2 regions of the Massilia varians genome follow, and region 1 is predicted to be linked to the other one. Evidence: predicted binding sites of a transcription regulator. Region 1 holds the regulator's gene; the other holds the start of a gene.

The links. The regulator FNR, encoded in region 1, switches genes on or off when oxygen is low (the NO sensors DNR and NnrR bind a similar motif). The targets are predictions, from matches to a motif close to TTGATNNNNATCAA.
Region 2: the regulator FNR is predicted to act here: its motif matches at 3,035-3,048, upstream of MasN3_RS15660 (universal stress protein).

The regions. Positions count from the first base shown of each region.
Region 1 covers NZ_AP026966.1:3,734,782-3,741,679, reverse strand. The annotation lists gene MasN3_RS16810 (serine hydrolase domain-containing protein) at 1-303, shown strand, start outside; gene MasN3_RS16805 (hypothetical protein) at 300-878, shown strand; gene MasN3_RS16800 (VOC family protein) at 968-1,396, shown strand; gene MasN3_RS16795 (metallophosphoesterase) at 1,437-2,270, shown strand; gene MasN3_RS16790 (DMT family transporter) at 2,267-3,193, opposite strand; gene MasN3_RS16785 (helix-turn-helix transcriptional regulator) at 3,254-4,021, opposite strand; gene fnr (fumarate/nitrate reduction transcriptional regulator Fnr) at 4,033-4,794, opposite strand; gene MasN3_RS16775 (hypothetical protein) at 4,875-6,521, opposite strand; gene MasN3_RS16770 (hypothetical protein) at 6,555-6,898, opposite strand, start outside.
Region 2 covers NZ_AP026966.1:3,491,490-3,498,387, reverse strand. The annotation lists gene MasN3_RS15670 (SDR family oxidoreductase) at 1-772, shown strand, start outside; gene MasN3_RS15665 (L,D-transpeptidase family protein) at 886-2,433, opposite strand; gene MasN3_RS15660 (universal stress protein) at 2,471-2,950, opposite strand; gene ppsA (phosphoenolpyruvate synthase) at 3,112-5,547, shown strand; gene MasN3_RS15650 (Hsp20/alpha crystallin family protein) at 5,930-6,310, shown strand; gene MasN3_RS15645 (family 1 glycosylhydrolase) at 6,339-6,898, shown strand, end outside; gene MasN3_RS15640 (IS481 family transposase) at 6,876-6,898, opposite strand, start outside.

The DNA.
Region 1 (6,898 bases):
GGCCTGGGCAACCAGCATTTTACGGACACCAGCATCATGAAGGACGGCCGGGCCAGCGGCGACCGCCTGGTGGAAGGCGGCGGCTTCACCGGGGTCGGCCACCTGGGCTGGTCCTGGGGCCTGAACGCCTTGTTCGTGTTCGATCCGGCCACGAAGAACGGCATGATCTACGTGGGCAGCGGCGTGGGCGACGACCCCGACCGCCACCCGGGACGCTTCTCGTCCGAGGCGCGCTTCCAGGAGCGCATCACGGACGCCTTGTACCGCGGCGCGATCGCCGCACCGAATGAAGGACTACCGTGATGCCCGACTGGCTGCGCGTGCTTGCACAGACATTGTTCTGGGTGGCGGCGATGACGCTCACCATGCGCTGGCTGGCGCGCGCCAGGCACCGGGCCGCGGCCGCCGCGGCCGGCGGCCGCGTGCAGCATCATGCGGGTTGTCTGGTCATCGGGGTGATCGGCACGCTGTTCTTCATCGGCGTCATGGTGGCCGCGAGTTTCTGGCCGGACGAGGGCGTCAACGCCTGGTTCCATGCATTCATGAGCTGCTTCGTACTGCTGGGAGCTTACCTGGTGGCCGACTGGCGTTTCGCCCGGCATACCGTGTCGGAGGCAGGCATGGACTTCGGACGGCCGACGGGTAAGCGCCTGGCCTTCGGCTGGGACGAGGTCCGTGAGGTCCGCTACGGCAACCTGGGGCGGTGGTTCAAGATCGAACTGCAACCCGGCCAAGTCCTGCGCGTCTCGGTTGCCATGGCAGGCCTGCCCGCCTTTGCAGACCAGGTGCTGCGCCACGTCCCGGCCGTTCGGATCGAGCGCGACACCTTGCGGATGCTGGAACGCACCGCACGCGGCGACCTGCCGCCCTTGTCGTAGCGACTGGCGCGCTTGCCGGTGCGCTGTTTTGCTCCTACACTGCTCGCGCACACGCCGTCTTTCATGACCTTCTTTCGCAGGAGCGCAGCATGGAAACAAACGAGATCTACCGCGGCAGGCTGATCGACCACATCCAGCTGGTGGTCAGGGACCTGCCCGCATCGCGCCGGTTCTACGGCGCCGTATTCGAGGTGCTCGGCATCCCGCTCGGCGGTGCAGGTAGCGATTATTTCTGGGCCGACGAACTGTTCATCTCCAGCCGCGACAGCCAGGCCGCCCAAGGCGTGCTCACCGGCCGCCACCACCTGGCCTTCCAGGCGCGCGACCGCAAGATGGTGGACGCCTTTTATTTCCCGGCCCTGGCCGCCGGCGGCAGGGACAACGGGCGCCCGGGCGAGCGCGCCTACCATCCGGGCTACTACGGCGCCTTCGTGCTCGACCCGGACGGCAACAACATCGAAGCGGTGCACCACGGCGCGGCAAAGCACAGCGCGCCCTACGTGCGCATCAGCTTCTGAGGCGGCGCGGGGTGGTGGAAACCGCTATACTGCGCCGACCATGCGCATCCAGATTTTCTCCGACCTGCACCTCGAACGCTACGCGGGTTTCATTCCGCAGATCCGCGGCGACACCGACATCGTCGTCCTGGCCGGCGACATCGGCTCCTACCAGGCCGGGTCGCGTCTGACCGACACGGATTTCGGACTCGAACGCTTCTCGCCGCTGCGGCCCGGCGCCCCCGCGGCGCGTGTCTTGTACATCCCCGGCAACCACGAATTCGATGGCCTGGAATACGACGAAGCCTACGCGCGCCTGCGCGCCAGCTGCGCGCGCCTGGGCATCGAATGGCTGGACCGCGAGACGCTCGTCATCGGGAGCGTCCGCTTCATCGGCACCACCCTGTGGAGCGACTTCGACGCGCTGGCGCTGCGCGAGCAGGAGCTGACCAAGCAGCTGCAGAAACGCGAGAAGGCCTTCCGCGCCGCCAACTGGTACCTGTCGAAGAACACCACCCTGAAGAACGGCGAGAAGGTGCTGGCCGAGGGCATCCGCGCGATGGCGCTGGACTGCCAGGACTGGCTGCGCGGCGCGCTGGCGACGCCCTTCGACGGCAGCACGGTGGTGGTGACCCACTTCGCCCCCAGCCTGCAAAGCGCCGACCCGCGCTATGGCCTGACGCCCGGCACCGCGGGCTTCTGCAATGGGCTCGACGGCTTGTTTCCGCAGGCCGACGTCTGGATCCACGGCCACCTGCACTGCGCCAACGACTACGTGGTCAGCGGCATCGAGGCCGGCCGGCCGTGGTCCTGCCGCGTGCTGGCCAATCCGCTCGGCTATCTCAGCAAGGGCGAGCAGGAAGCATTCCGCCCCGATCTCGTCCTCGACATTTAAGTACGGTGGACGGCCGCGCAGGACGCCACGCCCGAGGCCAGGAACACCAGCGCCGCCGCCTCCAGCCCGCTCGGCCAGCGCGCCTCCCACAGGAAGCCGTAGAGCGAGGCGAACACGGTCTCGAACACGATCATCTGGCCCATCAGGGCCATCGGCAGGGCGCGGCTGGCGTGGTTCCACAGGGCGTTGCCGACCACGGAACAGAGGATCCCGACCGCCGTCACCAGGCCCAGGAAGCGCAGCCACTCGGGGCCCGTGTGCGGCGTGGCGCCGACCGCGAAGGCCGGTGCCGCCAGCAGCAGGGCCTGGGCGCCCGTCATCACCCCCACCAGCAGGCTCCATTCCTTGGCCGAGATGCCCTCGAGGCGCGCCAGCCAGCGCCGGTTGGCGACCGCATAGAAGGTCCACGACAGCAGCGCGCCGACCGCCGACAACAGCCCGGTGATCGCGCCGCCATCCAGGCAAGCCAGCGCGTCCCGGCTGATGCAGGCCAGGCCGGCCCCGCCCAGCAGCAGCGAAGGCGCCAGACGCCGCAAGGGCACCGCGTCGGGTTCGCGCAGGCCCGCCAGCGTCACGGTGATCGGCAGCAGCCCGATCACGATCGAGGTCATGGCCACGCCCCCCAACTGCACGGCCTGGGCCAGGAACAGGTAGTAGACGATGTTGCCCGCCAGGCTGAGCCAGGCCAGGCCGCGCCAGTCGGCCGGGGTCAGGCGCCGCCTGAGCCGCGGCCAGGCGCGGGCGACGAGGAGGGCGGCGACCAGGCCGTAGGCGAGGTAGCGGCCCGCCGACAGCTGCAGCGGCGAGAAGCCGGGCGCCAGCTCCGGGGCAAGGAACACCAGGCCCCAGAAGGCGCCCGCGGCGATGCCGGCGCCGATGCCGAGTTGCGTGGTATGGGTTCTGGTGTGTATCTGTGACAGCATGGCCGATCTCCGTGGGAAGGGAGATTGTCGGCCGGATGCCGGCGCGCTTCTTGACCGCCGCTACTGGATCTTTGACAGATTCTCTCGATACGCGCGCCGGTAGGCGGCGGGCGTGCTGTCCATCGCCCGGCGCATCGCGCGCGTCAAGGCGCTCTGCTCGGAAAAGCCGGCCGCCAGCGCGATTTCGGCCACCGGGCGCTTGCTGGCACGCAGCCGTTCGCAGGCGTAGCGCAGGCGGCAGTCCAGCAGCCAGTCGTGGGGCGTGCTGTCGTGCTCCTCACGAAACAGGGCATGCACGCGGCTCACGCTCAGGCCGGCCACGCGCGCCATGGCCTCGGTGGTCCACGGCAGGCCGGGTTCGGCCTCGATGCGGGCCCGCAGGGCGGCCAGGCGCGAGCGCGGTGCGGGCGCGCCCAGCGCCAGGGTGTCGAGCAGCAGCGGCGTCCAGCCGGCCAGCATGGAAGGGGCGGGGGGCCGGGTGGCGGCCAGGATGCCCATGAATTCGACCAGCTTGCGGGCGGCCGGACCGATGGCGCCGAAGGGCTGCTCGAGCAGGCGCTGCCAGGGCCCCGCGGCGAAGGTTTCCGGGCCCAGGTCGACGATCAGCGACTGGTTGGCGACCGCACTGCACTGCGAGTGCCAGGCGCGCGGCGCCACCACCGCCACGCGCAGCGGATCGAGCCGGGCCTGGCGGCCTTCGATCTCGAGCGCGACTTCGCCGCTCACGGGCAGCACCAGCTGGCCGAACTCGTGGCGGTCCGCGCTACGGGCGGCGCCATAGCTGCGCAGGTGCAGATCCAGATGCGGGGCGGGCGGCAGGGCGGCCATCCTGGGCAATCCTAGCCCATCGGGCTGCAGACCTCGGTGCCGGCGGCCAGCGCCTTGAGCCTGGCCGGATCGAGCAGGGTGACCTCGCGCTTGTCCACCTGCAGCCAGCCCTGCTTCTTGAAGCGCGACAGCAGGCGGCTGATGCTTTCGATGGTGAGCCCGAGGTAGTTGCCGATGTCCTCGCGCGACATGCGCAGCTGGAAGCTGGTCGGCGAATAGCCGCGCGCCGCGTAGCGTGCCGACAGGTTGACCAGGAACACGGCGAAGCGCTGCTCCGCACGCATATTGCCGAGCAGCAGCATGACGTTCTGCTCGCGCGTGATCTCCTGGCTCATGATGCGGTGGAAGTGGCGCAGCAGGGCGGGGACGTGGCCGAACAGCTCTTCGAGGCGCGCGAACGGGATCTCGCACACCTCGCTGTCCTCGAGGGCCACGGCGTCGCAGTGGTGGGTGCCGCTGATGGCGTCCATGCCCAGCAGCTCGCCGGCCATCTGGAAGCCGGTGATCTGGGCTTCGCCGGCGGCGTTCACCTGGTAGGTCTTGAAATGGCCGAAGCGCACCGCGTACAGGTTGCGGAAGGGTTCGCCCATGGCGTACAGGCGCTCGTCGCGCGCGAGGCGGCGGCGGCGGCCGATGATCTGGTCGAGGCGGTTGATGTCGGCATCCTCGAGCCCCATCGGCAGGCACAGCTGGTGCATGCTGCAGGCGCTGCAGCTGGCCTTGAGGGCCTGGATGACCGGCGCTTCGCCCGGAAGCGAGATGGGTTGGTTCATGGCAGGAAAACGAAAATGCTGACGCGGCCATTATAGACAAAGGCCGCGTCCGCGGGTTTTATTTCCCTACCGCAAGCCTGTTACAGGTGATGCCGGTGTTGCGCCTTCATCCTGTAGTACTCCTGCCGTCCCTTGGCCTGCACGGTCGCGGCGATCCCGGCCGCTTCCAGCGCCGCCTGATTCACGCTGGCGAAGGCGTCGGCATCTCCCTTGAGCGCTTCCACGGCCTGCTGCGCCTGCGCGGTGCCGGCCAGCGCCAGCCCGAAGGTGGCCGACACCGCGAGCTCGGCGGCCAGGGTGTCGAGGCTCGGCGCCACCACCTCATGCTGCGCCTTGGCCGCCTGCAGCTCCGCGGTGGCCTGGGGCGCCGCCAGCGTGCGCGCCAGGCCCATGTCGCCCGCGACCCGCGCCAGGTAGTCGAGCGCCGCCCGGCTGCCGGAGCGGTTGGCCAGGTCGCCGAGACGCAGCAGGGCCGTGTTCTTGGCATTGAACACGGCGCGACCGGCGCGCGGCTGCTCGATGAAGTCGATCATCGGCTGGACTGCGATCTCGCTGCCGATGTAGCCGAGGGTGGCCACGATCTGGGTCAGGAACTCCTCGTGCCGTTCCGGTTCGTCCACCAGCCACTCGAGCAGCAGGCGGGCGTCCTTCTCGCCGTACTGCGAGGCCAGCTCCCAGGGCACGCCTTCCACCCAGTGCCGGGAGACGAAGTCGCGCACATCGGCGGGCAGCGCCATGCCGCCCGCGCCGCAGGAGCAGCCGCCGGCGGGCATCACCTGGCCGCCGATGCTCAGCGGGCCCGAAAGGAAAGCCGAGGATTCCGCCGCGTTGACCACGTTGTGGTCGACCCCGACGGACGGGTACATGACCGCGCGCGGGTCGTCGGTGCGGTGGCTCAGGCCGCAGTTGTGGCCGTACTCGTGCACCCAGATCAGGCCTTCCTGGTTGGCCGTGAAGCGCACCGCGGCCACGTTGACCGAGGCGCTGCCGACCGGGGCGCAGCCGATGATGCTGTCACCGGGGCCGCCGCACCAGCGGATGGCCTGGACGACCTTGACGCCGCTGCCGGCGTTCAAGAGCGCAGTCAGGTCGCTCGAGGTCTGGATGGTCCCGGGGACGTTGGCCGGTAGCAGCCGGACCGCGCCGTTGCGCACGAAGCGGACCGGGGTCGCGACGTCCGGCCCGCTGTCGTCGTTCTGGAGGATCGTGCCCATGTCGGCGAGGATCCGGTCGGCCTCGGCTTCGCTCAGGGCTACGCTGCTGTGGCGGTGCACCGTGACCGAGACCGTGCGTAGGCTGGGCGGCGCGGCGGGCGGATTGACGATCAGGTAATCGACGTAGAGCGAGATGTCGGCGCTCCACTCGATGTTGACCCAGATGTCGACGCCGTTGGAACGCGGCGCGACGTTGTGGACGGTGTAGCGGGCCGCGCCGATGAACTTGCCGGCGGGCGGACCGCCCGGCACGCCTTCGCCGATGGCCACGAAGACCTGCGAGCCGGGCTGGATCAGGTCCCAGCCGAGGCGCAGCAGCCATTCGCCGCGGCGCATGCCCCAGTCGTGGCGGTAGGTGAAGCCGGTCCCCTGCAGCGCAGGCTGCACGGCGTCGGTGCCGACGGTGGCTTCGGCGACGGCCCAGGGGCCTTTGGTGTCCGACGAGTCGGCGCGCTCCGGTCCGGGGTCGAGCAGCAGTGCGGCGTCCTGGTCGAGGCGATCGTTTGGTGCCATGGGATTCTCCTGGTGCGCTTCAAGGGTTGATGATCAGGTAGTCGGCGTAGAGCGGGATGTCGCTGCTCCAGGCGATGTCGACCAGATGTCGACGCCGTTCCAGCGCGAGGCGACGTTGTGCACGGTATAGCGGGCGGCGCCGATGAACTTGCCGGCGGCCGGGCCGCCCGGCGCGCCTTCGCCGATCGCCACCAGCACCCGCGAGGGCGGCTGGATCACGTTCCAGTCGAGCCGCAGGACCCACTGTCCGCGCCGTGCGCCCCAGTCGTGGCGGTAGGTGAAGCCGGTGCCGCTCAGCTCGGGCTCGGACTGGCCGGCGCGGGCGGCCGCGGCCCCGAACAACTGCCGGACCGCGGCCGGATCGGCGTCCTGGCGCA
Region 2 (6,898 bases), 240 kb from region 1:
GATTGGCGCCGAGATGGCGCGCCAGTTGGCCTCGAAAGAGGGCGCAGGCGTCGCATTGGTGCTGGCGGCGCGCAGCGCCGAGCAGCTCGACGCGGTGGCGGCCGAATGTGCCGCTTTCGGCGCGCAGACGCTGGTGGTGCCGACCGACGTCGGCGTGCAGATCCAGTGCCGGCGCCTGGTGATCAGCGCCCTCGAGCATTTCGGCCGCATCGACGTGCTGGTCAACAATGCCGGGCGCTCGGCCCATGCGCTGTTCGAGGAAGTCGAAGACCTGTCCTGGTACGAGGAACTGATGCGCGTGAACCTGTGGGGCGCGGTCTGGTGCACCCAGGCGGCGCTGCCGGCGCTGAAGGCCTCAACCGGCAGGATCGTCGCGGTGTCCTCGCTGGCAGGCCTGGTCGGGGTGCCGGGGCGCACCGCCTACAGCGCCACCAAGTTCGCCATGACCGGCTTCTTCGAGGCGCTGCGCGCCGAAGTGAAGGGCCATGGCGTGTCCGTGACCACCGCTTATCCGGGCGTGGTGGCGACCGCGATCCGTCACCGCGGCTTCAACGCACGCGGCGAGGAGGCCGGCGTGAGCGGGCTCGATGAAGCAGGCGCGATGAGCGTGCAGGAATGCGCGCGCCTGATCATCGAGGGAATGGACGCGCGCCGGCGCGAAGTCGTCATGACGGCCAAGGGCAGGCTTGGGCGCTTCCTCAAGCTGATCGCTCCCGGCTTGGTGGAGAAGATGGCGCTGGCCGCCCTCAAACAGGACGTCCGGCCCCGTTGAGGCGTCTCAGTCGCCCCGGTTTGTGCGAACGGTCAAGGCGCCACCGACTGCTGGGTATTGGGCGCGCGGCGTTGGCCGCGCTTGTCAATTCCCGCTGATATCGGCGCCTACGGTCAGCGGGAAGCCAGGGCTGCACTCAACTGCCGGTCGCGTCCGTAAATGTCGTTCGCGAACAGCACACGGCCCTGGCGGTCCGTCACTGCGGTGGCGTAGAACAGGATGACGGTCACCGGGGTGGCAAGGCTGACCGTTCGCGGCGGCCCCGGGCGCATGGCCGCGGCGATCTGTTGCTCGCTCCAGCGGTCAGGGTCAGCCAGCACGAAACTGGCCAGCGCGGCCGGGTGCTCCACGCGTATGCAACCATGGCTGAGGTCGCGGCGTCCGCGTTGGAACAATTCCTGCGACGGGGTCGAATGCAGATAGATGTTCATCGGGTTCGGCATGGCGAACTTGATGTTGCCGAGCGCGTTTTTCGCGCCCGGGCGCTGGCGGACCCGCGCGGTGCCCGTGCGCAGGGCAGCCACTGCCTGTGGCCCCGCGGTGGCGAGCACCTGGCCGTTCGCCGCCACCAGTTCCATGTCGTTCTGGCGCAGGTAAGCGGGGTGATGAACCAGTTTGGGCAGGATCTCACCCAGAGCAATACTTCGCGGCACGTTCCAGTAGGGGTTGAACTCGACTGCGCGCATGTGACCGAGGAAGGAGGGAGTGGGTGTCCCCGCGGCCCTGCCGACGATGACCCGCATCTCGAGCGGCGTGGACGCCGCCTGGCCGAGGTCGAAGGCCCACAGGCGGTAGGCAGGCACGTTGACGGCGATAACGCGTCCACGCAAGGGCGGCAGCCAGCGCAGGCGCTCCAGCGTCAGCGCGAGCTGCGCGGCGCGCTGCGCCGGCGGCACGGCCAGCGCAGCCAGGGTGGCGGGACCCACGCGCCCATCTTCGACAAGGCCGTGACGCTCCTGGAAGCGCCGCACGGCGGAGGCCAGGGCGGGGGAGCCCGCTGCACCCGCGTCGCCTTCTTCGACACCGCCTTCCAGGTCGCCGAGCAGACGCAGGCGCTCGCGCAGCGCCGCCGCGCCTGCCGGCAAGGCCGGCCACTCCGGCGCCCGCCCCGCCAGTTCGCGGTACTGCGCGAGCGAAGCCTTCACCCTGGCGTAGAGCGGCAATGCGGGCGCGGCCGCATCCACGGCGTCGGCCAGTCGGCCGCTGGCGGCAGCCTGGCGCAGCTCCGCTACCGGATCGAAGCCCGCGAGCGCGTCCTGGTCCTGGCGGTAAGGCGAAGGCGTGCGGCCGGCATGCAGGTCGGCCAGGTACTGCAGCATGGCGGTGCTGAGCGCACGCTCGAACGCTGCCTTGTCGTCGGGGGAAACCGCACGATCCAGCTGGTGAGCAAGCTCGTCCGTCCGGTAGAGCGCCGGGTCCAGACCATGGGTGGCGGCATCCCCAAGCAGGCGCAGTGCCAGCCGTGCCGGCGCCTGCCCGTGCTCCAGCCAGCGCGGCGGCGCGCCGGACGCGTACAGGCGCGCCGCCAGGGCGCCGGCGTCGACCGGGGCGGCAAAGGCCGGCGCGCGCTGCGGCGACGCGGCGAGCACGAGGTACAGCAGCAGGACGGATGCGGTCCTGTGCGCGCTGGAGCGAAGCAGGGCGGGAAATGGGAGCGTCATGGGTGGCGGGTCGGGAAGGGCGCAGGATGGCGCCCGCTCAGAAACCGGCCGCAACGCTCACGGCCGCATCGGCCCGCGGCGGCCGCAGCACCATGACCGGGGCCGCGGCGTAGGCGAGGACATGCTGGGTGACGCTGCCGGCGATCTTGCCGGTGAGCCCGCCCGCACCGTGCGAGCCCATGACGATCAGGTCGCACTGGCGCTCCCTGGCGGCATCGATGATGGCATCCCCCGGGCTGAGCGAGTAGGTGGCCAGCGTCTCGGACGCCAGGCCGGCGGCCTGCGCGCGCGCGGCCACCGCGGCCGCACGGCCCTCGGCCTCCGCCAGCATGCGGTCGACCTGGGGGCCGGCGCCGCTGACGAGTCCGCGTTCGGCGCCGCCGAGGAATGCCTCGGGAAAGGCGACCGACAGCGCCACGATCTCGCTGCCGCAGGCACGGGCCAGCTGGAGCGCGGCGTCGCCCGCCTGCGTCGCGATGGGCGAACCGTCTGTCGGCACCAGGATGCGCTTGTACATGCTGTCCTCCTTGAGCAGGTGGGAGAGTATGCGCCCGCAGCCTCAAAACTGCATGAAACTGGCTCGCGTTCGCATGGGAGAGTATTGAGCCAGATTAAGCGATAGTCAAATTCCTCGGATACGATCGGTCGACATACGATGCGTGCACCGGGGAGGGGACCATGGAAGCATCCGGCAAGTTCATTTCCTGGTTTGCAGAGCTGGGCATTGCGGACGTGCCTTTGGTGGGCGGCAAGAATGCTTCCCTTGGCGAGATGGTGCGTGAACTGGGCGGCCAGGGCGTGCGGGTGCCGAACGGCTTCGCCGTGACCGCGGCCGCCTACCGGGCCACCCTGGACCGCGCCGGGGCATGGGATGGCCTGCACGCGGCCCTCGACGGACTCGACCATACTAACGTGGCCGCGCTCACGCGGCGTGCCAGGACTGCGCGCGACATCGTCTACGGCGCGCCCCTGCCGCCCGAACTCGCGGAGGGCATCGTGCAGGCCTGGCGCGCGCTGCGCGAGCAGTATGGCGAAACATTGACGGTGGCCGTGCGCAGCTCCGCCACGGCCGAAGACCTGCCTACCGCCAGCTTCGCCGGCCAGCATGAAACCTATCTCAATGTCAGCGGCGAAGCGGACCTGCTCGACAGCGTGCGGCGCTGCTTCGCCAGCCTGTTCATGGAGCGCGCCATCGTCTACCGTATCGAGAACGGTTTCGACCACTTCAGGGTCTCGCTGTCGGTCGGTGTGATGAAAATGGTGCGCTCGGACCTGGCCTGTTCCGGGGTGATCTTCACCCTCGATACCGAGACCGGCTTTCGCGACGTCGTGCTCGTTACCGGCGCCTATGGACTGGGGGAGAACGTGGTGCAGGGCACGGTCGATACCGACGAGTTCTATGTGTTCAAGCCGACCCTGCGCGCGGGGCGCCGCAGCGTGCTGCGGCGCAGCCTCGGCGGCAAGGAGGTGCGGATGGTCTACGCGGAGGCGGGCGCCGCGGGCACCACGCGCAATGTGCCGACCGCGCCGGACGCGCGGGCGCGCTACTGCCTCGACGATGCCGCCGTGCTGGAACTGGCCGAGGCCGCGCTGCGCATCGAGGAGCACTACGGCGCGCGGGCAGGTCACCCTGTGCCGATGGACATCGAATGGGCGCAGGACGGCATCGACGGCAAGCTCTACGTGGTCCAGGCACGTCCCGAGACGGTCGCCGCGCGCCGCTCGGCGACCCTGCTGGACGAGTACCATCTCGACGGCAAGGGCGAGGTGCTGGCATCCGGACGCGCCGTGGGCAGCAGGGTTGCGGCCGGCACGGCGCGGGTCATCGCCGACATCGGCCAGCTCGGCCAGTTCCGGCCGGGCGAGATCCTGGTGGCCGAAACCACCATGCCGGACTGGGGCACGGTCATGAAGACCGCTGCCGGGGTGGTGACGGACCGTGGCGGACGTACCTGCCACGCCGCCATCGTGGCGCGCGAGACCGGTGTGCCGGCCCTGGTCGGCTGCGGCAACGCGACGCGAACGATCCGCACCGGCGACCCCGTCACCCTGTCCTGTGCCGAGGGCAGCGTCGGCCACGTGTATGCCGGCAGCCTGCCGTTCCACCGGACCATCACCGACCTGGCGGCCCTGCCCATGCCGCGCACCCGCATGATGGTCAACATCGGCAACCCCGACCTCGCTTTCCGCACGCGCTTCCTGCCGAACGACGGGGTGGGCCTGGCGCGCATGGAATTCATCGTCGCGGAACATATCCGCATCCATCCGATGGCGCTGATTCATCCGGACCAGGTGCGCGACGAAGGCCAGCGCGCCGAGATCGCCCGTATCACCAGCGGCCATGCGTCGCCTGCCGAGTACTTCGTCCGCGAGCTGGCCGAGGGAGTCGGCACGATCGCGGCCGCCTTCTACCCGAAACCCGTCATCGTCCGCATGTCCGACTTCAAGACCAACGAGTATGCCAGCCTGCTCGGCGGCGCCGCCTTCGAACCGCTCGAAGCCAATCCGATGATCGGCTTTCGCGGGGCCTCGCGCTACGCGCATCCGGCCTATGCCGAAGGGTTCGCGCTGGAGTGCCGTGCCATGCGGCGGGTACGCGAAGACATGGGCCTGTCGAACCTGATCCTGATGATTCCGTTCTGCCGGCGCGTCAAGGAGGCCGAGGACGTGCTGCATGCGATGGCGTCGCACGGCCTGGAGCGGGGCGTGGACGGGCTGGAAGTCTACGTCATGTGCGAGATCCCCAACAATGTGATCCAGGTCGATGCTTTTGCGCGCCTGTTCGACGGCTTTTCGATCGGTTCGAATGACCTGACCCAGCTGGTGCTGGGTGTGGACCGCGATTCCGACATCGTGGCCTTCGACTTCGACGAGCGCGATCCCGGCGTGCTCGAGATGCTGCGCCAGGCGGTCGCCGGTGCGCGGCGCAACGGGCGTCATGTAGGGATCTGCGGCCAGGCGCCGTCCGACTATCCGGAGGTGGCGCGCTACCTGGTGGAGCAGGGGATCGATTCGATCAGCCTGAACCCCGATTCGCTGCTTGCCACCGTGCGCAACCTGGTCGAGGTCGAGCGTGCGCTCGGTATCGCAGCGCGCATGCCGTTTGCAGGCTGAGCGCGGGAGGATCACCAGCGCAAGCCAAGCGGCCGGCCGGATGGGCGGAGACGTCCGGATCACGCAGCCATGCTGGCGCGCATACACGCTCGTGATCGATACGGGCGGTACAGGCGGGCTCGCTCAGCTGCGCACCGCCTGCGCCCGGGCGTTCGACGGCGTGGCGCGCCGGGAGGCGTTTCATGGTCCGTAACTCTGAAGCTTTCAAGCGCCGCACGTTGACGTGCCTCATACGACCAGTCATGACGACTCCTAGCATGGACGACGAGCCGTGGGGCACGGCCGCAGACGGCGGCATCGCGGCCCGGCTTTTCCGTCCGCACGGATGCAGAACCGCAGGGGGACCTCTGGCAGCATTTCCACGTTCACCCAGGAGAACATCGTGGCCAACAACCTGACCCGTTTCGCGCCGTTCCACGACGTCATGCGCATGTCCGGCTTGCGCAATATCGAGGATCCGATGCGCGACTTCGCGCTCTCGCCGGCGCTGCGCAGTGTCGAGCACGGGCGCCGGATCAGGATCGGCGTGAAGAAAGCCGACCAGGCCTGCCTGGTGAAGGCGGACATGCCCGGCTTCAAGGAAGAAGACATCAAGATCCCGGTGGAGGGCAGGCTGGTGTCCATCGGCGCCACCATCTACGAACAGGAACAAAAAACCGTCGGCGACACGGTATGCAGTGAACGCTGCAGCGGCTCCCAGGTACGGGAAGGAAGCAAATTGCCGTGCAATGAGGGCTGCGCAAGCGGGGGGCAGGGGCGCTAGCCCAGCGACATCAGGGGGAAACAAGACAATGCCGTCGACCTGCCGGGCCTGTCCGCCCCTGACGCCCGAGAACCTGCTTCGTTCATTTTCGTTCTGCACCGGGATCGAGAACAGTGCCCCCGTCATCGCGGGTCCCGACGGCCGGCCGCTCCGGATCGACCAGATGGCCGCATCCGGGCACGACCGGCGCTGGCGCGAGGATTTCCACCTGGTGCAGGAACTCGGTTTGCGCTGCCTGCGCTACGGACCCTGCTACCACCGCACCCACCTCGGCCCCGGCCATTACGACTGGTCCTTTGCCGACGAGACCTTCGCCGAGCTGCGCCGGCTTGGCATCGTCCCGATTGCCGACCTGTGCCATTTCGGCTTGCCTGCCTGGCTGGGAGATTTCCAGAATCCTGACTTCCCCGCCTATTTCGCGGAATACGCGCAAGCATTTGCCCGCCGCTTTCCATGGGTCTGGATGTACACGCCGGTCAACGAAATGCTCGTGACCGCCGAGTACTCGGCCTTGCGCGGCTACTGGAACGAGGCCTTGCGCAGCGACCAGGCCTTCGTCACGGCGCTAGGTGTGAAGTTGCAAGAGGT